Regions from separate parts of the Aggregatibacter aphrophilus ATCC 33389 genome, predicted to be linked through region 3. Evidence: riboswitches for the same ligand, from Rfam matches in the RefSeq annotation. Region 3 holds a riboswitch; each other region holds the start of a gene.
What was found. Region 3 has a riboswitch for thiamine pyrophosphate ahead of EL144_RS09805 (ABC transporter substrate-binding protein). Riboswitches for the same ligand answer to the same signal wherever they lie in the genome.

Region 1: it holds a riboswitch for thiamine pyrophosphate, as region 3 does, so the genes downstream of both, thiE (thiamine phosphate synthase) here and EL144_RS09805 (ABC transporter substrate-binding protein) in region 3, are expected to answer to the same signal.
Region 2: it holds a riboswitch for thiamine pyrophosphate, as region 3 does, so the genes downstream of both, thiD (bifunctional hydroxymethylpyrimidine kinase/phosphomethylpyrimidine kinase) here and EL144_RS09805 (ABC transporter substrate-binding protein) in region 3, are expected to answer to the same signal.

The regions. Positions count from the first base shown of each region.
Region 1 is NZ_LR134327.1:281,801-289,483, reverse strand. Features, by position in the region: gene galU (UTP--glucose-1-phosphate uridylyltransferase GalU) at 1-675, shown strand, start outside; gene metJ (met regulon transcriptional regulator MetJ) at 828-1,145, shown strand; gene rsmE (16S rRNA (uracil(1498)-N(3))-methyltransferase) at 1,217-1,951, shown strand; gene EL144_RS01500 (YqgE/AlgH family protein) at 1,960-2,517, shown strand; gene ruvX (Holliday junction resolvase RuvX) at 2,517-2,936, shown strand; gene eno (phosphopyruvate hydratase) at 3,037-4,347, opposite strand; gene thiE (thiamine phosphate synthase) at 4,529-5,194, opposite strand; TPP riboswitch at 5,264-5,362, opposite strand; gene pyrG (glutamine hydrolyzing CTP synthase) at 5,505-7,139, opposite strand; gene brnQ (branched-chain amino acid transport system II carrier protein) at 7,336-7,683, shown strand, end outside.
Region 2 is NZ_LR134327.1:515,964-523,646, reverse strand. Features, by position in the region: gene EL144_RS02730 (YadA-like family protein) at 1-1,227, shown strand, start outside; gene EL144_RS02725 (DUF2827 family protein) at 1,311-2,453, shown strand; gene guaB (IMP dehydrogenase) at 2,513-3,979, opposite strand; gene birA (bifunctional biotin--[acetyl-CoA-carboxylase] ligase/biotin operon repressor BirA) at 4,139-5,071, shown strand; gene EL144_RS02710 (glycine zipper 2TM domain-containing protein) at 5,158-5,361, shown strand; TPP riboswitch at 5,515-5,602, shown strand; gene thiD (bifunctional hydroxymethylpyrimidine kinase/phosphomethylpyrimidine kinase) at 5,726-6,529, shown strand; gene thiB (thiamine ABC transporter substrate binding subunit) at 6,571-7,572, shown strand; gene thiP (thiamine/thiamine pyrophosphate ABC transporter permease ThiP) at 7,580-7,683, shown strand, end outside.
Region 3 is NZ_LR134327.1:2,039,446-2,047,128, reverse strand. Features, by position in the region: gene EL144_RS09805 (ABC transporter substrate-binding protein) at 122-1,177, opposite strand; TPP riboswitch at 1,260-1,362, opposite strand; gene EL144_RS09800 (DHA2 family efflux MFS transporter permease subunit) at 1,430-2,947, opposite strand; gene EL144_RS09795 (EmrA/EmrK family multidrug efflux transporter periplasmic adaptor subunit) at 2,957-4,117, opposite strand; gene EL144_RS09790 (Dps family protein) at 4,308-4,790, shown strand; gene parC (DNA topoisomerase IV subunit A) at 5,070-7,322, opposite strand; gene parE (DNA topoisomerase IV subunit B) at 7,482-7,683, opposite strand, start outside.

The sequences.
Region 1 (7,683 bases), 580 kb from region 3:
ACCATGTTGGAAAAACGCGTTAAGCGTCAGCTCTTGGAAGAAGTTCGTTCTATTGTGCCGAAAAACGTAACAATTATGCATGTCCGCCAAGGCAATGCGAAAGGTTTGGGGCATGCGGTATTGTGCGGTCGTCCGTTGGTGGGCAATGAGCCTTTTGCCGTGGTATTACCAGATGTATTACTTGCCGAATTTTCTGCTAATCAGAAAAAAGAAAATTTGTCAGCTATGTTAAAACGCTTTAAGCAAACTCAGGCCAGTCAAATCATGGTAAGCCCAGTTAAACCTGAAGAAGTTAGCAGTTATGGTATTGCCGATTGCGGTGGCGTTGAAATTCCTCCGGGTGAAAGTACTAAAATTGATAATATTGTCGAAAAACCAAGCATAGATGATGCACCATCAAATTTGGCAGTTGTCGGTCGTTATGTGTTCTCTGCGGCGATTTGGGATTTATTGGAAAAAACTCCGGTTGGTGTGGGGGATGAAATTCAGTTAACTGATGCGATTGATATGCTTATCGACCAGGAAACCGTAGAGGCATTCCATATGACCGGTGTTTCTTACGATTGCGGCGATAAAATTGGTTATATGAAAGCCTTCGTTGAATATGGTTTGCACCATAATAAACTTTCTGGTGAATTCAAATCTTACTTAAAAGATTTAGTAAAAACGTTTTAATTCTATTAAATAAAAAGGCATCGATGAGATGCCTTTCTTTTTTTCCTAATTTTAAGAATAGAAATCTAGCAGTCTTCACGGCTAGATTGTTATTTTTATTATTTTTTATTAGAATATTTAGACAATTAATAAGGTTATTTCAGGAATCAGTTATGGCGGATTGGAACGGACAATACATTAGCCCTTATGCGGAACATGGTAAGAAAAGCGAACAAGTGAAAAAAATTACGGTATCTATTCCGATTAAAGTGCTTGAGATTTTGACCAATGAACGCACCCGTCGACAAATTCGTAATTTACGCCACGCGACTAACAGTGAATTGCTCTGTGAGGCCTTTTTGCATGCATTTACCGGTCAACCTTTGCCGACAGATGAGGATTTGCTAAAAGAGCGCAGTGATGAAATCCCTGAAGAAGCGAAACTGATCATGCGTGAATTAGGTATTGATCCGGCCAAATGGGAATATTAATTTCTCATTTCTCTCTTTGCCCTCTTCTTTTCTGTTATGATAGGACTATGATTTTTAGTTAATGTTCTATTATGCGAGTACCTAGAATTTATCATCCCACTGCGTTGAATCATCTCACTTTTTGCACCTTGTCCGAAGACGGTGCCAACCATGTGGGACGTGTTTTACGTATGCTGCCCGGCGAACACCTTGAACTTTTTGACGGTACTAACCATATATACCAAGCTGTTATTACTCAGGTAGGTAAAAAATCCGTTGATGTCGAGATTTTAAGCCAACAGTTTGACGATAGAGAAAGCCCGTTGTCAATTCATCTTGGCCAAGTTATTTCTCGTGGCGAGCGAATGGAATTTACCATTCAAAAATCCGTCGAATTAGGCGTGAATGTAATTACACCGCTGTGGTCGGAACGCTGTGGTGTGAAGTTAGATAGCGATCGCATGGAGAAAAAAATCCAACAATGGCAAAAAATCGCGATTGCCGCCTGTGAGCAATGTGGGCGCAATAAAATTCCGGAAATTCGCCCGTTAATGAAGTTACAACAATGGTGTGCCGAGCAGGATGACACACTAAAATTGAATTTACATCCGAGGGCAACTCATTCCATTCGTACGTTACCGGCCATTCCGGCCGCCGGCGTGCGCTTATTAATTGGTTCTGAAGGTGGTTTATCGCCACAAGAAATCGCACAAACCGAGCAACAAGGGTTTGTGGAAGTCTTATTAGGAAAACGCGTATTACGCACTGAAACGGTAGCAATGGCGGCAATAACCGCATTACAAGTCTGTTTTGGTGATTTGGGGTAAGAATTATGATGGATTTACAAGATCATCTATTAATTGCCATGCCAAATTTAGATGACAGTTATTTTTATCGGACGGTCATTTATATTTGTGAGCATAACGAAAAAGGGTCTATGGGATTGGTCATTAACCAACCAACGGATTTGAGCATTGCGGAGCTAGGCGCCAAAATGAATTTTATGATGGTAACCGACCGCACTTATAACGACAAACTGGTGCTTGCCGGTGGGCCGGTGAATATCGATCGCGGTTTTATTTTGCACACCAACACCCCAAATACCTTTGATCATAGTTATAAAGTCAATGACAATCTCGTTTTGACAACCTCTGCCGACGTGGTAGATACCTTCGGTACCATGGGCGAACCGGAGAAATATTTGGTTACCTTAGGTTGTGCCAGTTGGGAGCCGAATCAGTTAGAGCAAGAGATTGTTCACGATTCTTGGTTGGTTGTGCCGGCGACGGAGCAAATTCTGTTTGATTTGCCATACGATCAGCGTTGGTTCGCAGCCAATCAGTTGCTTGGCATTGATGGACATAACTTTGTTGGTCAAGTTGGGCATTGTTAATGGGCATTACCGTTTTGGCGTTTGATTTCGGCACAAAAAGCATTGGCTGTGCGGTTGGTCAAAGCATCACCGGTACGGCGCAGTCTTTGCCGGCGTTTAAAGCGCAAGATGGCATTCCTAATTGGGACGCCATTGGCAAAACCATTAAAGAATGGCAACCGGCTCGAATTGTCGTCGGTTTGCCACTGAATATGGATGGCTCCGAACAAGAGCTGACCTTACGCGCCAAAAAATTCGCCAATCGCCTACATGGGCGCTTTAACTTGCCGGTGGAGTTACAGGATGAGCGCCTCACGACCACAGAAGCACGCAGTGAAATTTTCAGTCGTGGCGGTTATCGTGCCTTAAATAAAAGCAAAGTGGACGGTATTTCCGCTTGTTTAATATTGGAAAGTTGGTTTGAGCAATACAGTGAATAAATTGCTTTAAAAAAACACATAAAAAAATCACCGCACTTTTATTTTTCAACAAAAAGTGCGGTGTTTTTTAGCGAGTTTTAATAACTGCGATGGTTATTAATTAAGCTTGACCTTTAACCGCTTTTAAGCCTGGGAACGGAGCCGGTGTGCCGGAGCGCTCTAATGCTTCTTCGATACGGATTAATTGGTTGTATTTCGCAATACGGTCAGAACGGCTCATAGAACCAGTTTTGATTTGACCTGCTGCTGTACCAACCGCTAAATCTGCGATGGTTGCATCTTCAGTTTCACCTGAACGGTGAGAGATCACCGCGGTGTAACCTGCATCTTTCGCCATTTTGATGGCAGCTAAAGTTTCAGTTAAAGAACCGATTTGGTTGAATTTGATTAAGATGGAGTTTGCGATACCTTTTTCGATACCTTCTTTTAAGATTTTAGTGTTAGTTACGAATAAGTCGTCGCCCACTAATTGAACGCGGTCGCCTAACACTTTAGTTTGGTATGCAAAACCTTCCCAGTCAGATTCGTCTTGACCGTCTTCGATAGATACGATTGGGTATTGTTTAGTTAATTCTTCTAAATAGTGAGTGAACTCTTGAGAAGTGAATGAACGGCCTTCGCCTTTCATTTCGTATTTACCGGTTTCTTTGTTGTAGAACTCAGAAGATGCGCAGTCCATTGCTAAAGTCACGTCTTTACCTAATACATAACCTGCTTTTTCAACAGCTTCTTTGATACAGGCTAAAGCGTCAGCGTTAGAAGCTAAGTTTGGTGCGAAACCACCTTCGTCACCTACAGCAGTGCTCATGCCTTTATATTTTAATACTTTCGCAAGGTTGTGGAATACTTCAGCACCGATACGAAGTGCTTCACGTAATGTTTTCGCACCAACCGGTTGGATCATGAATTCTTGGATATCAACGTTGTTGTCTGCGTGTTCACCACCGTTGATGATGTTCATCATTGGTAATGGCATAGAGTAAACGCCTGGGGTGCCATTTAATTCTGCGATGTAAGCGTAAAGCGGAAGACCTTTAGATGCCGCTGCTGCTTTGGCGTTAGCAAGAGAAACGGCAAGAATCGCGTTTGCACCGAAATTAGATTTGTTGTCGGTGCCGTCTAAATCGATCATGATTTGGTCGATTTCAGCTTGGTTAGAAGCATCTTTGCCAAGAATTGCTTCAGCAATCGGACCATTTACCGCTGCAACAGCTTTTAATACGCCTTTACCTAAGAAACGGGATTTGTCGCCGTCGCGTAATTCTAAGGCTTCACGGGAACCGGTAGAAGCACCTGATGGCGCGGCTGCAAGGCCAACGAAACCGCCTTCTAAATGAACTTCGGCTTCCACAGTTGGGTTACCGCGTGAGTCGATAATTTCGCGACCAATGACTTTAACGATTTTTGCCATTTTATTTTCCTCATTAAGTTAATCAAAACGGGTTAGACTGTAAATGCTCGATATGATAAAGCTATTTTGCGATTTTGTCTTGTAAAATTGCATATCCTTTGATTTTTCTCACTATTTTACCGGGTGAAGTGCGGTGAGATTTTTTAATGGATTTAAATGGTTCCCGATAAAATCGATGCCTTTAGGAAGCATCGAAATAGTTAAGTAAATTTTTGACCGCACTTTGCCAATCCTCGGCTTGAGTGACCGCACTAATCACCGCAATACTGCTTACGCCCGTCGCGAGAACATCGGCAAAATGCGAGGCTGTAATGCCGCCAATGGCTACAGTCGGTATATCGCCTAAATCTTTTACTTGCGCGGCTAAATTGGCAATGCCCTGTGGCGCGGAAGGCATGATTTTAGATTGCGTGGGGAAAATATGCCCAAGCGCGATATAAGAGGGACGCAAGGGCAACACCAACTCAATTTCTTCTCTATTGTGCGTTGAAACGCCAAGGCGCAGTCCGGCTTGTTGAATTGCATTTAAATCCGCCGTGAGCAAATCCTCCTGTCCCAAATGTACGCCGTAAGCCTGATATTTAATTGCCAACTGCCAAAAATCATCCACAAATAACCGCACTTGATGTTGTTTGGCTAAGGCAATGCAACGGGCGATTTCCTCTTCTGCTTGTTCCGGCGAGCGATCTTTAATGCGAATTTGCAAGGTTTTTACGCTGGCATGAATGAGCCGTTCAATCCATTCGTAACTGTCCACAATAACATACAACCCCAACTTAAATTCGGTGGGCGCAAAAGGGGCATTGGGTGGAACAATTTCGGCTAAGTTAGACACTGATGTTGGCATAGCAAGTTCCAATGAATGAAATTAATGGAATGTAAAATGAATGAAAAATTGCTTGCTCACAGCGCAATAAGAAAAGGAAAACTTGTTTCCTACGCAGGGATTACCCCAACAGGTTCACGGATCCCGCAATGTTGCGATCTCAGCCTTCCGGCACTCCGACAAGCGGACTTTACTATAATCAACGGGGGAAGAAAGGACAAGGAGAAAACTGGTTTTTTGTGAGACAGGTCACAGTGAGAAAACAAAAAGCGCGGTCAAAAATCCAAGTGTTTTTTTGACCGCACTTTCATTTCAATTTTTCAGAAATTTGTTAGTCGGATTTTTTCTGATTGTCTTTTGCCACTTTCACAAAGCCGTCAAATAATGGGTGGCCGTCACGTGGCGTAGACGTAAATTCCGGATGGAATTGGCAAGCGATAAACCAAGGATGGTTTGGTACTTCGATGATTTCCACCAATTTTTTATCGGCGGATAAACCGGTCACTTTCAGACCTGCTTTTTCGATTTGCGGAAGCAATACGTTGTTTACTTCATAACGGTGACGGTGACGCTCTTCGATAGTTTCGGCGCCGTACAATTGGCGTGCCAGGCTACCTTCTGCTAAATGGCATTTTTGTGCGCCAAGACGCATGGTGCCGCCCAAGTCGGATTTGTCACTGCGAACTTCAGTGTTGCCGTCGGCGTCTTGCCATTCAGTAATTAAACCTACCACCGGTTGTTCACAAGTGCGGTCGAATTCGGAAGAGTTTGCGTGGCTCATGCCGGCGACATGACGGGCAAATTCGATTAACGCCACTTGCATACCTAAGCAAATGCCTAAATACGGAATATTGTTTTCACGCGCATATTTGGCGGTGAGGATTTTGCCTTCTACGCCACGATAGCCAAAGCCGCCCGGCACTAAAATACCGTCTAAGCCTTTTAAGATCTCTACGCCTTTGGTTTCTACATCTTGTGAGTCGATGTATTTAATATTCACGGTTAAACGATTTTTGAAGCCTGCGTGTTTTAAGGCTTCGTTCACGGATTTATACGCATCCGGCAATTCGGTGTATTTGCCCACCATGCCGATGGTGACTTCGCCTGTTGGGTTGGCTTGTTGGTATAACACTTGTTCCCATTCGGATAAATCCGCTTCCGGGCAGGTTAAGTGGAAACGATCACAAATAAAATCATCCAAGCCTTGAGATTTCAATAGCGCCGGGATTTGGTAAATGGAAGACACGTCTTTCAGAGAAATGACCGCGCGTTCCGGTACATTACAGAATAAAGCGATTTTGGCGCGTTCGTTCGGTGGCACCATACGATCGGAACGGCAAATGAGCACATCCGGCTGAATCCCGATGGAGAGTAATTCTTTTACGGAATGTTGCGTCGGTTTAGTTTTGACTTCGCCTGCGGTCGGAATGTATGGAACGAGCGTTAAATGCATGAAAATGGTACGTTCACGTCCCACTTGCACGGCAAGCTGACGCAAAGCTTCCAAGAACGGTAGTGATTCGATATCGCCCACGGTGCCGCCCACTTCCACGATGGCGATATCATGTCCCGCAGCACCATCAATCACGCGCGCTTTAATTTCGTTAGTAATGTGGGGGATCACTTGAATAGTGGCGCCCAAGTAGTCGCCGCGACGCTCTTTGCGTAGTACTTCAGAATAGATTTTGCCTGTAGTGAAATTGTTGCGTTTGGTCATTTTGGTACGAATGAAACGTTCGTAGTGACCTAAGTCCAAGTCAGTTTCTGCGCCGTCTTGGGTTACGAAAACTTCACCATGCTGGGTCGGGCTCATGGTGCCCGGATCGACGTTGATGTAAGGGTCGAGTTTCATGATTGTGACATTCAAACCGCGCGCTTCTAGGATTGCGGCAAGTGATGCTGCTGCAATGCCTTTACCAAGCGAAGAAACCACACCGCCTGTGACGAAAATATAATTGGTAGCCATAAGAAACCTACATTGTTGCTATTGTGATGGATGGAAAATTTAGGATAAAGATAAATCTATCAAGACGGGAGCGTAGTTTACAACAAAGGCGGAATTAACTCAATCACCGCTCAGGTGAATTGCAGCTAAAGTGCGGTCGAATAAAGCAACGTTTTTGTGCATTTTGTACTGTTTCATTACGAATTGAAGGGTTTTTATAGTAGAATGCCCCGGCTTTTTATCACAAGAGAAATTTATTATGTTTTCACGCAAAGATATTATTGTTTTAGGTATGATGATTTTCGCCCTATTTTTAGGCGCAGGGAATATCATTTTTCCGCCAATGGAAGGCTACACGGCAGGGCAGCATTGGGCAACCGCCGCCTTAGGATTTATTTTAACAGGCGTATTAATGCCATTTATCACCTTGGTTGTGGTGTCAATTTTAGGACGTGGCGAAGAACTTACCCGCTATTTACCAAAATGGGCAGAAGTGACTTTTTTGGTTATGTTGTATTTGGTGATTGGTTCCACTTTCGCTATGCCACGAATCACCAACGTGGCA
Region 2 (7,683 bases), 810 kb from region 3:
GCGACAGCGGCAAGTACGTCTGCGGATAAATCAGCGTCCTCTGCAACTGAATCAGCGAGATCAGCGGATTCATCAGCGAGCTCAGCAACTAAGGCACAAGAGTCAGCGACTTCAGCGGCAAGTTCAGCTACAGCAGCAGATAGCTCCGCAACGAAAGCGGATAGCTCGGCTACAGCTGCGAGTACGTCCGCGGATAAATCAGCGTCTTCTGCGGTTGAATCAGCGAAGTCAGCGGATTCATCCGCAAGCTCAGCAACACAAGCGTCTAGTTCTGCGACCGCAGCGGGATCTTCGGCAACGGCTGCTTCAACCTCTGCTACAGCAGCAGATAGCTCCGCAACTAAGGCAGACAGTTCAGCGACAGCGGCAAGTACGTCCGCGGATAAATCAGCGTCCTCTGCAACTGAGTCGGCGAAATCTGCTGATTCTTCAGCCAGTTCTGCTGTTGAGGCGGACAAATCTGCTACATCAGCAGCAAGTTCTGCAACGAATGCAAGTACATCAGCTTCTGCAGCGGATCGTTCTGCAGTCTCTGCAGCGTCTTCGGCATCTTCTGCACAAAGTTCGGCTACTAAAACTGAGAATTTATTAAATAATTCTGGTATTTTGAATCAAGCCAAAGGTGAAAATGCCACTCAATATGGTAAAAATTCTGCGGCGGATGGTAAGAACTCTTCTGCTTTCGGCAATAATGCGAAAGCCACGAAAGAAAATACGACCGCTGTAGGTAAAGATGCTAAGGCAATGGCGAAAAATGCCACCGCATTAGGACAAAATGCGACTGCGTCAGCAGAAAATTCCGTAGCATTAGGTAATAATTCCGTGGCGGATCGCCCGAATAGCGTTTCTGTCGGTAGTGAAGGTAATGAACGCGTGATTACCAATGTGGGACGCGCGGTGAAAGACACTGATGCGACCAATTTTGGCCAAGTCAAGGATATGGTTTCTGCGTCGGAGTCTCGCTTGAATAACAAGATTGATAGATCTAATCGCAAGTTACGCGCGGGAATTGCCGGTGCGACAGCCATTGCTAGTATCCCGCAAGTCACCCAACCGGGAGCTCACATGGTAGCCGTTGGTGTAGGCAATCACCATGGACAAAGTGCGGTAGCGGTTGGGTATTCAAAAGCTAGCGATAACAATAACGTTATTTTGAAATTGAATGCCGGTGCATCAACCCAAGGGGAATATAACGTCGGTGCCGGTATTGGTTATCAATGGAAATAATGTTCAAACCTTAATTATGATCTCACCTGCCTTTGTAGGTGAGATTTTTTTATCAAAGAATTTTATGGTTTTCGGAGATGTGTATGTCGCGTAAATATAAAATCGGTATCACCTGCAATTTTGAATCCAACGTGCCTGATATTTGGGCGAATGGCGTGAATCAAAATGTCGTTTTCCTTTATCGGTTATTTGAAGCATCTTCTATTGTGGAGGATGTGGTTTTAGTATCTTGGGGGCCAGAGAAAAAATCTACGCCGCCAAGCGGGTTTATGATGGATGATGAAGCCTTAAACTGTGCTTATGTGGAAGATGTCATTGATGAGCTGGATGTGTTAATTGAAGGCACTTTAGTGATTGAACCGCAATATATGCACCGTATGCACGATCATGGCGGCAAAATCGTATGCTATAAAATGGGCAACGATTATGTTATGGATATGGAATATTTTCTGTTTGATAAAAAAGGTGGGCGCACATTTAATGGTACGGTATATGATAGCAACTGGATCATTCCGCAAAATATGAATATGTGCGCTTCTTATTTTGCCATTATGCATCGTTGCAAGTCTTATCAAGTACCGGCCATTTGGGCGCCGACCTTCTGTGACAAAGTGATTCGTCGTATTAAAAACGAACATAATATCGACTTTGGTTATAAACCGAATCAAGAGAAAAAATCTCGTCGAATGGCTTCTTTTGAAGCAAACATTAATGTGTTTAAAACCTGTTTTACGCCAATTTTGATTTGTGAGCAGGCGTATCGTATGGCGCCGGAAAAAATCGGGCATGTTTATATGTGCAATACTTACGATAAAAAAGACAATCCGACTTTCTTTAATTTTATCGGCCGCACAGAATTGGTGAAAGATAACGTGATGACCGTAGAAGGGCGCTATCAAATGCCGGATTTTCTTGCCCGTTACACGGATATTGTGGTCAGCCATCAATGGGAGAATGGGCTGAATTATGCCTACAATGATGCGCTTTATGGCGGTTATCCGTTCATCCACAATTCTAAATTATTGCCGAAAGGCGTCGGTTATTATTACGACCAATTTGATGCGTTTGAAGGCGCACGGGTGCTGTTGGATGTGATCGATAATCACGACAAACATCATGCGGATTATGTGAAGCGAGCCAATGAATATCTGGAATCGCAATCACCAACCAATCTGGTGAATATTTATTGTTACGAGAAAGAATTGAAGCGTTTATTTGAGGAATAAAAAAGTACGGTCGATTTAAAAAACGTTTTTAAAACCGACCGCACTTTTTATATGCAGAATTAGCTCATGCGATAATTTGGCGCTTCTTTGGTGATGGTGACATCATGTACATGGCTTTCTTTAACGCCGGCACCGCTGATACTTACGAATTGGGCTTTGGTGCGTAATTCGTCGATAGTGGCACAGCCGGTTAAGCCCATACAGGAACGTAAACCGCCCATTTGTTGATGGATGATTTCTTTGAGCAAGCCTTTATAAGGAATGCGCCCTTCAATGCCTTCCGGTACTAATTTATCCGCGGCGTTATCTGATTGGAAATAACGATCGCTGGATCCTTTTGCCATAGCACCAAGTGAACCCATACCACGATAAGATTTGAAGGCTCGGCCTTGATATAACTCGATTTCGCCCGGCGCTTCTTCTGTTCCTGCGAACATTGAGCCTACCATTACGCAACTTGCGCCGGCCGCAATGGCTTTGGCGATGTCGCCGGAATAACGAATACCGCCATCGGCAATCACCGGAATACCGCGATCTTTTAAAGCTTCCGCCGCATCGGAAATCGCAGTAATTTGTGGCACACCCACGCCGGTGACGATACGGGTGGTGCAAATGGAACCCGGGCCAATCCCCACTTTCACAGCACTAGCGCCAGCGTCAGCTAGGGCAATGGCGCCTTCAGCAGTGGCAACGTTGCCTGCGATAATCGGTAGATTCGGGTATTTCGCGCGGGTTTCGCGTACACGTTGTAACACGCCTTCAGAATGGCCGTGAGAGGAGTCGATAAGCAACACATCCACACCAGCCTTCACTAAGGCATCAATGCGTTCTTCATTACCGGCACCCGCGCCAACTGCTGCGCCAACGCGTAAACGGCCAAATTCATCCTTACAAGCGTTCGGTTTTTGTTCGGCTTTTTGATAGTCTTTTAAGGTGATCATGCCTTTCAATTTGAAATTATCGTCCACAACTAACACTTTCTCTACGCGGTGTTCGTGCATTAATTGGAAAATTTCTTCCCGTTGGGCATCTTCTTTTACAGTTACTAAGCGATCTTTCGGGGTCATTAAATCAGCTACGGTTTTAGTCGTATCGGATACAAAACGCGTGTCACGGCCAGTGATAATACCTACTAAATTTTTGTCGGCATCTACCACAGGGTAACCTGCAAAACCATTTTTCTGTGCAATGGCTTTAAGTTCGCTGATAGTTAAATTCGGCGGTACGGTGATTGGATCGGAAACCACACCGCTTTCAAATTTTTTCACTTTGCGGACGCGATTTACTTGGCGTTCAATCGTCATATTTTTATGAATGAAACCAATGCCGCCTTCTTGCGCGAGAGAAATGGCTAATTTCGCTTCGGTTACGGTGTCCATTGCTGCAGATAACATAGGAATGCTTAAGCGAATGGTAGAGGTTAATTGGGTTGAAAGGTTCGCTGTGTTAGGTAACACGGTAGAGTGAGCGGGAACGAGAAGAACGTCGTCAAACGTGAGTGCTTCTTTTAGGATGCGTAATGCCATTGCAATATCTCTCTTATGATTAATGATGAAAAAATATTGCGGGCGGATTATACAGATTTGCCCTGCTTTTGGAAAGAAAAAATTGTAAAAAGACGGGATTTTTAGCGTATGATAACCGCCGATAAAATACATTAGCCAACCCAAGTTATAGGAATACACATGGCAAAATTAATCGAACTTCTTATCGGTGGCGTAGAAAATTCATTGGAAAATTTGACCGCACTTTTAGGCTGTAACAAAGCGGAATTGTTAAACGAGGTCGCGCAATTGGAACAGCAAGGGTTATGTTTTGAGCTGGAAGGCGATCATCTTTATTTGGTTCCTGAGTTACCGCTACTTAATGAACAGCGCTTAGCTCAAGCCTTGCAGCCTTATCATGTCACGTTAAAGCCAGTGATTTCCTCAACCAATCAGTATTTATTGGATAATATTGAAACGCTGCAAAAAGGTGATCTTTGCTTGGCGGAATACCAAAGTGCAGGGCGTGGACGTCGCGGAAGGCAATGGATTTCCCCTTTTGCCGGGCAGATTATTTTGAGCTTTTATTGGCAGTTAGATCCAAGTAAACCTTTAGATGGCTTGAGTTCGGTGACTGGGCTCGCTATCGTGCAGTCGTTGGTGGAATTGGATATGTACGGCTTTCAAGTGAAATGGCCGAATGATATTTTGGTCAATGATCGAAAACTGGCGGGCATTTTGGTGGAAATTATCAATCGTCCAAACGGCAAATTAAATTTGGTCATAGGCATTGGCATGAATGTTTCACTTGGGCAGGAAAAGCATATCGACCAGCCGTGGGCGGAATTAAGTGAGTTTTTTCCCGATATCGATCGTGAACAGATCATTATCCAAATGGTGAAAACCATTTATCGTTATTTGTCTCATTTTGAGCAGCACGGTATTGACGCGGAAATACAACAACAATGGTTGGAACATGATGCGTATTTCGGTACGGAAGTGAATGTGATTACTGAAAAGAGCATGATTTCCGGCATTGACCAAGGTATCAATAGCAGTGGCCATTTGTGTTTAATGACGCAAGATGGCGTTCGGTACTTTAATGCCGGCGAGGTGTCATTGCGTAAAAAGTAAAACTTTTTAGCAAAAGCTCAGTCTAACGTGCTGAGTATAAACAAGAACATTACTCATATCATTTAAGCAACTAATGAGGTTTTAAAATGAAAAAGATTGTTCAAATTCTCGGTATTGTTACCTTAGCTGTCGCGTTAACCGGTTGCCACAATTTAAGCAGAACGCAGAAAAATACTGCGATTGGTGCTGCGGTTGGTGGTGTGGCCGGTAATGTAATCGGTGGCTCAACCGGCGCAACCCTAGGTGGTGCGGCATTAGGCGGCTTAATCGGTAGCCAAGTCGGTAAGTAATCAGACTTATCTACACCAATCAATAAAAAGTGCGGTCAGAAATAAATGTGTTTCTGACCGCACTTTTTTTAACTCATTCTCTTCAATTACATTTTTCCATGAAAATTCCGTTGTCCTCTTGTCACGCATAGCCAAAATCGATAGACTGAAAGCCGTTATTAGTCGGGGTGCTTCGTGCTGAGATAATACCCGTGAACCTGATACAGTTAATACTGACGTAGGAAACTAATCGGAGAATCAAATTTCCTTTCTTTTCTCTCATCTTCATTCGTCATTATTGCCAATTCACTCTTTTCCTTAAATAAAGGAACAATTATGCAATATGGTTTATGTGTTTCCTCTTCGTTAAATCGCGGAGGATATTATGAGTAACATCGTTCAAGCTTTAACCATTGCCGGCTCGGACAGCGGTGGTGGCGCCGGCATTCAAGCTGATCTAAAAACTTTTCAAATGCGTGGCGTGTTCGGCACATCGGTGATTACGGCAATTACTGCGCAAAACACGTTGGGCGTGTTTGATATTCACCCCATTCCCCTGCAAACCATTCAAAGCCAGCTGAAAGCTATCGCCGATGATTTCACGATTAGCGCCTTTAAAATCGGTATGTTAGGCACGGCAGAAATAATCGAGTGTGTCGCTGAGGCATTAACGCAATATGATTTTAGACCGTTGGTGTTGGATCCTGTGATGATTGCCAAAGGCGGTGCGCCGTTGCTGCAACAAAGTGCGGTGGATTCTTTGGTTAAATTTTTATTGCCGCAGGCGGAGGTGATTACTCCGAATTTACCGGAAGCGATGGCATTAACCGGCATAGACATTGTGGATGAGCAAAGCGCCCAACGAGCCGCGCAAATGTTGCAGGCGCAGGGCGTAAAAACGGTGGTAATTAAAGGTGGACATAGCGGCAATTCGCAAAGCGCGGAGTGTTGCGATTGGATTTTTACCCCTAACGAACATTTTGTTTTGCAATCGCCACGCTATCCGACGCCACACACTCACGGCACAGGTTGCACGTTTTCCGCCTGCCTCACTGCAGAATTAGCCAAAGGGGCGGATATTCGATCCGCCGTGCAAACCGCCAAGGCGTATATCGGTGCCGTCATTAGCCACCCGTTAAATATTGGCCACGGACATGGGCCGATCAATCATTGGACATATCAAGAATAAGGTTTAATTTAACGTCAATTTAATCTCACTAAGGACTTGTTATGAAAAAAACAATTTTATTTTTCACCGCACTTTCATTTTCCACTGCCGTTTTAGCCGGCCAACAGGCGCAAAACGTGAATATTTATACCTACGATTCCTTCACTTCCGACTGGGGCGCCGGGCCGAAAATAAAACAGGGATTTGAGCAAAAATACCCGCTGTGCAAAGTGAATTATATGCCTTTTGAAAGTGGCGGTACGCTGTTTAATCGAGTGCGTTTGGAAGGGCATAAAACCAAGGCAGACATTGTGTTAGGTTTGGATAATTTTGTGTTGGAAGAGGCCAAAAAAAGCAAACTGTTTGATATCAATCACGTGGATTTAAGCAAACTCAGTTTGCCGACCCAATGGCAAGACAACACCTTCCTGCCTTATGATTTTGGTACTTATGCGTTTGTGTATGACAAAGATAAAGTCAAGAATCCGCCGAAAAGTTTAAAAGAATTGGTCGAACGTGAAGATTTGCGTGTCATCTATCAAGACCCACGCACCAGCAGTGTCGGTCGTGGTTTGTTGGTGTGGATGAATACCGTTTACCCGGCAGAACAAGTGGCGCAGGCGTGGCAACAATTGGCCAAACACACGGTGACGGTAGGTAAAGGCTGGTCTGACACTTATGGTGCCTTTTTGAAAGGTGAGGCGGATGTGGTGTTAAGCTACAGCACATCGCCGTTATATCACCAATTATTTGAAAATAAAGAAAATTACGCAGCCACACAGTTTGTCGAAGGCAATGTGATGCAAGTAGAATTGGCGGCACGGGTGGTGGAGCATAAGAACCAATGTGCCGATCAATTTATGGCGTATTTGATCACACCTGAAGCACAAAAACACATTGTCAGCGCCAATGTGATGTTCCCGGTGATTCAAGAAGCGGTGGAACCGCACTTTGATGCCTTAAAAGCGCAAAAACTACAAGAAACCTTTTTGGACACTTCGGCGGCAACATCGGACGCGTTAAAAAGATGGATCAGCCAATGGCAAACCACCTTAACAAAGTAATCCATTAATGTTTGCGTTGTTTTCCAACTCACAATTCCGCCCACGTCATTATCTGGGCGGAATGTTTGTTATTTTATTTATCACGCTGTTTTATACGGGTGCGTTGCGTGC
Region 3 (7,683 bases):
TTATTTTATACGCTATGGAGTATAAAATTTGTTTTATATCTTGTAAAGCATAATTTATGCTTTATATTCTGTGTGATATAAACTGTAAACGATTAAAATTTCCACCGCACTTTTCTCCCAACTATTTTTCTCCTTTTACTGTTTCAACCCAACGCTCAATTAAGCGTTTGCTTTCCGCGTCGGCGCCAAAGCGGATGAAGTCAATATCCAATAATTTTAGTTTGCTTGGATCGCTGGCTTTTGGGGACGCTTTCGCATGGATGTTGGCAGGGATTTGGTAAGAGTCGGACTCACGCCATGGGATTTCTTGCGCTTCGGTGTCGAGAACGAAGTCCACGAAGTGTTTGGCATTTTCTAGATTACGTGCGCCTTTGATAATGCTTACCGACCCTAACGTGTAGCCCACGCCTTCACAAGGCAAAATGCCTTTTACTGGTGCGCCTTTGTCTTTTTCACGCACATAGCCGTGCATAAAGGCAATATCAACGCCCACTTCACCGGTAGCTAAATTGCCGGTAGCTAAGCCGCTTTTCGAATATTGTGCCACGTTCGCATTGAGTTTTTTCAAGTAATCAAACGCTTTTTCTTCGCCCCAAAGCTGCACTAATGTCGTCAGAAAAGAATAGCCCGTGCCGGATACGCGGGGATCGGCATACTGAATTTGATTTTTGAATTCCGGTTTGAGCAAATCGGCAAAGCATTTTGGTTCCGGAATATTGAGCTGTTTTAATTTTTCCGTATTCACGCCAATGGCGACTTCCATTAAATAAATGATCGACGTGTAATCACCTCGTTCATCCATTAATTTCTTAAATTGCGGCATGATATTTTTTTGTAACGGAGAACGATAGGTCGCGAGCAAACCTTGGTCGGCGGCTTGTAAGTGCGGTTCAAATGTGCCGCCAAACCATACATCGGCTTGTGGATTTTCTTTTTCTGCTTTGATTTTACCGAGCACGGTGCCGGTGCTGTTTCGTACAAATTGAGCATCCACGTTGTATTTTTCGGCAAAGCGTTTCGTGACTTTTTCACAGGTCACATTTTGTACGCTGCAATAAATGGTCAGTTTGCCTTCCGCTTGGGCGTTGTGTGTATAAAACAGCATTGGAAGTAAGCAAAGTGCGGTCGTTTTTAAGGATGTTTTTAGGGGAGAATAATTTTTAGAAAGCTTGGTCATTGAGTTAATCCTTGGTGAGATTGAAAAACAAAACCAGCTAACAACTAAACGGGAAAATTGGCTGAAATAAGCCATGGAAGCAGAGTGAAGTGCATTAGTTTCCTACGTCAGTGCTAACTGTATCAGGTTCACGGGTATTTCTCAGCTCTGTTATTTAAGCTAACGGAGCACCCCGACTAACGCGCATTACTATAGGCGTTTGTTATTGATTTGTAAATAAAAGTGAAAAATATTTCTTTTTTGGACCGCACTTTAGTGTCGGTTTCCAAAAGGCGGTTTGGCAAACCAGACCAAAATAAATAACACCAAAAACAGCACGGCGGATAACCAAAAAATCTCGTTGGCGCCGATGATAAAACCTTGCGATGTAATGTTACGAGCAAGCAGAGAAGAGGTTTGTTCTTCGCCCATGCCAAAACGCTCCATCATTTGGTAATACTGTTGTGCGTTCGGGTTATACGGGGTAATGGCTTCAGTCAGCTGTGAGTGGTGAACGGCTTCACGGTTATACCACAAGAATGTAGTAAGGGAAGTGCCGATAGAACCGGCGAGGGTTCGCAAAAAGTTAAACAAACTGGAAGCTGAGGCCATTTTGTGCGCCGGTAAATCAGACAGCGTAATGGTGGTGAGCGGCATGAAGAAACAGGCAACAGCTAACCCTTGTACCATTTGCGGCAGTGCCACATCGGCAAAGCTCATGCCCGGTTCAAAGGTAACGGCGCGCCAATAAAAGGTAATGGCATAGACTACAAAGCTGATGGTCACCAAAATACGCATATCGATTTTATGTCCAAACTTACCGATAAGAGGGGATAACAAAATCGGGAACAGTCCTACGGGCGCTGATGCTAAGCCGGCCCAAGTGGCGGTGTAGCCAAAAACCTGTTGCAACAACAAGGGAATTAATACGACGGAGCCGAGGTAAATTAAAAATGCCAAGCTGGTGGATAAACAGCCTACAGTGAAATTGCGTTGCTTGAATAGGGAAATATCTACTACCGGGTTGTCGTCCGTGAGTTCCCAAATGACAAGTGCGCTTAAGGTAACGGCAGAAATGACGGCAAGAATAATGATTTCAGTGGAGTTGAACCAATCCTGCTCACGTCCTTGATCCAGCATTAATTGCAGGCAGCCCACACCTAATACCAACAAGATTAACCCCATCGTATCTATAGGCTGGTGCTGAATTTTACTTTCTCTCGGCATTAAAATTTTCCAGCTGGCACCGATAATGACAAGCCCAATCGGTACGTTAATAAAGAAGATCCACCCCCAATGTAAATTATCACTGATCCAACCGCCGAGAATGGGACCGAAAATCGGTGCAACTACTACGGTCATTGACCAAAATGCCAATGCCATACCCCGTTTTTCGGGAGGATAGTTATTGAGTAGCAAACTCTGAGACAGCGGAATAATCGGGCCTGCCGCTAATCCTTGGAAAATACGGCACAGAATCAACATTTCCAAGCTATGGGAAATGCCGCATAACCAAGAGGCTAAAACAAAAAGTGCGGTGGAAATGAGGAATAATTTTACTTCCCCAAAACGTTTGGCAAGCCAGCCGGTAATCGGAATAGAAATCGCATTGGCGACGCCGAAAGAGGTAATCACCCAAGTGCCTTGGCTGAACGATGCGCCGAGATCGCCCGAAATCGTGGGGATCGCCACGTTTGCAATGGTGGAATCCAATACTTGCATGAACGTGGCAAGAGACAGCGCTAACGTAATGATGCCAAGGGCAGCACCTTCAATAGGTTTTTGCATGATGGGCAAGCCTTAGTTTGTGTTATCGCGAATAATTTTTTCGATGAGATTTTCCACCGCACTTTGATCATAATTCAACGTATTGGTGGAATAGAGCGGCGCAGTACGTTTTTGTTGCGATAACATTTCACCACGGGTATCTGAAATATTCACTTCAACCAAGGTAGATAAGCCCATACGCAACGGGTAGTTAGCGATTTGTTGTGCATCTAAGCTGATACGTACAGGCACACGTTGCACCACTTTGATCCAGTTACCGGTGGCATTTTGGGCAGGGAGCAAAGAAAATGCGCTGCCGGTTCCCATTTCGATACCTTCTACTTTGCCATCAAATTTCACATCATGACCGTATAAATCAAAGGATAATTTCACCGGCTGTCCGATTCGCATATCTTTTAATTGTGTTTCTTTGAAATTGGCATCAACCCACATTTGTTCGTTGGAAATAATTGCCATCAGCGCGCTACCCACGGCAACTTTTTGTCCCACTTGTGTGCTTCGGCGTGCTACATAGCCATCGACCGGGCTGGTGATTTTGGTACGTTGCAAATTGAGCCACGCCTGTTTGACCGAACTGATGGCTTTTTGAATTTCCGGCTGCTCTTTTAGCGGCACATTCATTAATAAGGATTTATTGGCAGCAAGCTGGTTCTTAACCGCTTTTAAGTTGGCTTCCGCTGTCATTACTGCTTCTCTGGCGTGTTGTAGCGATTCTTTATCAATCGCTCCGCTTTTCCCTAACTGTTCACGGCGCGCTAAATCGCCTTGTGCTTTGGTCAACGCCGTTTGGTTGGCTTGAACAGTTGCTTCCAGTTGTTTCACGGTGTAGCCGAGTTGCGAAATTTGGCGTACTGCACTTGCCAAGGTATTTTGTGCTTGGTTGAAACTCAGTTGATAATCCGTGTCATCCAATTCAAGTAACACATCTCCCGCATGCACAAAATCCATGTTTTCTGCATTAATTTGTCGCACGTTTCCGGCAATTTGCGAAGAAATCATCACTTGGTTACCACTCACATAAGCGTCTTCGGTGGTTTGATAATTTTTAATAAAAAAGAACCAATATAATCCGGTGAGAACGGTGATAAGGATGAGGATAAAAAAGAAAATACTTAACGCTTTTTTACGTGTATTTTTGGGGTTGGAAACCGTTGGTTTACTTACTTCTGTCATTTATGTTCCTTTTTGATAGGTTTCGGAAATTGTTTTTTATTATTCAATTTTTATTATCTATCAATTCTATTCGGTGTAACAATTAGCGCTATTATGTGCTTTTTTCTATACTTACGCCAACAAAAACGAACGATTTGGGGTTTATATCGTTCATCTTTTTATAAATTAACAAAGTATAGGAGAACACATTATGTCAAAAACAATGATTGGTTTAGATACCGCAAAATCTGAAGTCTTAGCTGCAAAATTAAATGAATTATTAGCTACTTACCAAGTGTTTTATACCAATGTACGTGGTTATCACTGGAATATTAAAGACGTGAACTTCTTTGAATTACACGCAAAATTTGAAGAAATTTATACTGATCTTGTGGAAAAAGTGGATGAAGTTGCAGAGCGTATTTTGACCTTGGGCTACACACCAAACAATGCGTTCAGCCAATATTTAAGCCATTCCCGTATTAAAGAAGAAATTGCAGTGAGCAGTGCGGCGGCCTGTTTAAGAGGTACTTTAGAAGGTTTCAAAGTCTTGTTGACACAACAACGTGAAATTCTTGCTTTTGCTGCGGATGCAGATGACGAAGGCACCGCTTCACAAATGAGTGATTACATCAAAGAACAAGAAAAATTGATCTGGATGTTCCAAGCTGCTTGCCAAAGCTGCCGCGGTTAATTAATCCTAATCCAAAAGAAAAATCCTGCTTTAACGTATGTTAGGGCAGGATTTTTTGTAAGCAGAGAAAACTCTGAATTAATTCTTCTATATTTATTTTAAGATATATAATGTATCAATGAGTTACATTAACTTAAATGACGAATAAATATCCGCTACGCATAAGTCTTCATCTAAATAATCTTGTGTAGCATTCGCTCTCTGTGTGAAAACATCGCAAAAATCGACCGAACTTTGAGATAGAAAAGGGCGTCATGAGCGCCCTTTGTGTATTGAATTTTATTCCTGTGGTGTCACCACTTCAATTTCTACGTTGCTGTGTAAGCCTCGCGGTAACTGCGTCCCTTTGCGACCCCGTTCGGCACGGAATTTCTGTAAATCTTCCGGCTTCAAGGTCACTTTACGTTTACCGGAATGGAAGACCAGGCTGGAATTTTCCTCAATCAACAATAACCGCACCAGTAATTCGGAACGCGCTTTGGCATTAGCGGATGGAATGGTGACGATTTTGTTGCCTTTGCCTTTAGAGAGTTCCGGTAAATCTTGCACCGGGAAAATCAGCATTCTGCCGGCGGAGGTAAGTGCCACCAAAAGTGCGGTCGGATTTTTCAGTGTTAATGGCGGTAACACTTTGGCATTTTCCAGTAAGGAAATGAGCGCCTTACCGGCTTTGTTACGAGCGACTAAATCGGCGAATTTACAAATAAAGCCATAGCCGGCGTCGGATGCCATGAGCAACGGTTGATCTTCATTTTCAATAAGCAGCTGATCAATGGTTGCGCCTGCCGGCAGGGTAAGTTTTCCGGTGAGCGGCTCACCTTGTGAGCGGGCAGACGGCAGACTTAGCGGATCCAGTGCGTAACTGCGCCCCGTGCTGTCGATAAACACCGCCGGTTGATTGCTTTTACCGTAGGCATGCGCCAAATATTTGTCGCCGGCTTTGTAGCTTAAGCCTTGCGGATCAATGTCATGCCCTTTCGCGCAACGCACCCAACCCATTTCTGATAAAATCACCGTCACCGGTTCTGTCGGCAGCATTTTATTTTCTGCAATGGCTTTGGCTTCCGCTCGTTCAACTAACGGCGAACGGCGTGGGCTGGCGTACGTTTTGGCATCTTGTTGAATTTCTTTTTTCAACAGCGTATTTAAACGGCGTTCGGAGCCTAAAATCTCTTCCAAAGATGACCGCTCTTTTTCTAACTCCGCTTGTTCCGCTTGCAACTGATGTTCTTCTAGTTTCGCCAAATGACGCAAACGCAAGTTCAAAATGGCTTCCGCTTGTGCATCGCTTAAGTTGAAACGTGCCATTAATTCGGCTTTTGGCTCATCTTCGTGACGGATGATTTCGATGACTTCATCAATATTCAAAAAGGCAATCATCAAACCTTGCAAGATATGCAGGCGGGCAAGCACTTTGTCTAACCGATATTGCAAGCGCCGGGTCACGGTGGTGCGACGGAAAGTCAGCCACTCGGTGAGGATTTCCAACAAATTTTTCACTGCCGGTTTGTAATCCAAACCAATCATGTTCATGTTTACACGGTAGCTTTTTTCCAAATCGGTGGTGGCAAATAAATGCGCCATCATGGCATCGGTATCTACGCGATTCGAACGCGGCACGATCACAATGCGCACCGGATTTTCATGATCTGCTTCATCACGAATATCTTCTACCATCGGCAGTTTTTTCGCGGTCATTTGCTCGGCAATTTGTGCAATCACTTTGGATGGCGAGGCTTGGTGCGGCAGGGCGCTGATAATGATTTCCCCGTCTTCCTTTTTCCATGCTGCGCGCATTTTGATAGAGCCGCGACCTTGTTGATATATTTTGCGAATTTCTTCTTTCGGCGAAATGATTTCCGCCTCTGTCGGGAAATCTGGGCCTTGTACTACGGTTAATAAGTCATCCAAGGTAGTTTTCGGATTATCCAGCAACATCACTGCAGCATCGGCGATTTCATTTATATTATGCGGAGGAATATCCGTTGCCATCCCCACCGCGATCCCTGTTGTGCCGTTGAGTAAAATATGTGGTAAACGTGCCGGTAAATATTGCGGTTCTTCTAAGGTGCCATCAAAGTTCGGTTGATAATCTACGGTACCTTGACCGAGTTCAGCCAATAGAACTTCTGAAAGTTTAGATAAACGGGATTCCGTATAACGCATTGCTGCGAAAGATTTAGGATCGTCCACCGCGCCCCAGTTGCCTTGGCCGTCAACCAATGGGTAACGGTAAGAGAAGGGTTGCGCCATTAACACCATGGCTTCATAGCAAGCGCTATCACCGTGCGGGTGGAATTTACCCAACACATCCCCCACAGTACGGGCAGATTTTTTATATTTTGCCGCCGCATTCAGCCCAAGCTCGGACATGGCATAAATAATGCGTCGCTGTACCGGCTTCAAACCATCACCGATAAACGGCAAGGCGCGATCCATGATGACGTACATGGAATAGTTGAGATACGCCCTTTCGGTGAAGTGGCGTAGTGGCATTTGTTCGATGCCTTCGTAGTTGATGGAGTCAGTCATGATTTATTTTTGCGTTTTATTTATGTCGATAATGTTCATTTAATTTATTGGTTTTCGCCAAATTCTCCCTCTTCTGTTAAGAGGAACTGGGGAGATTTAAAGTGCGGTTGATTTTTGAAATGTTTTGAAGTGTTTGAAAATTTCACCGCACTTTTCTTCTTACACAGCCAAATCCACTTGATCCCCGTTCGCTTGCAACCAGTTTTTACGGTCTTCAGCGCGTTTTTTGGCCAGTAGCATATCCATAGTTTCCATTGTTTCTTGGCTTTCTTCGCCTTGTGCTTCAAAGGTGAGTTGCACTAAACGACGGGTGTTCGGATCCATCGTGGTTTCGCGTAATTGCATTGGGTTCATTTCACCC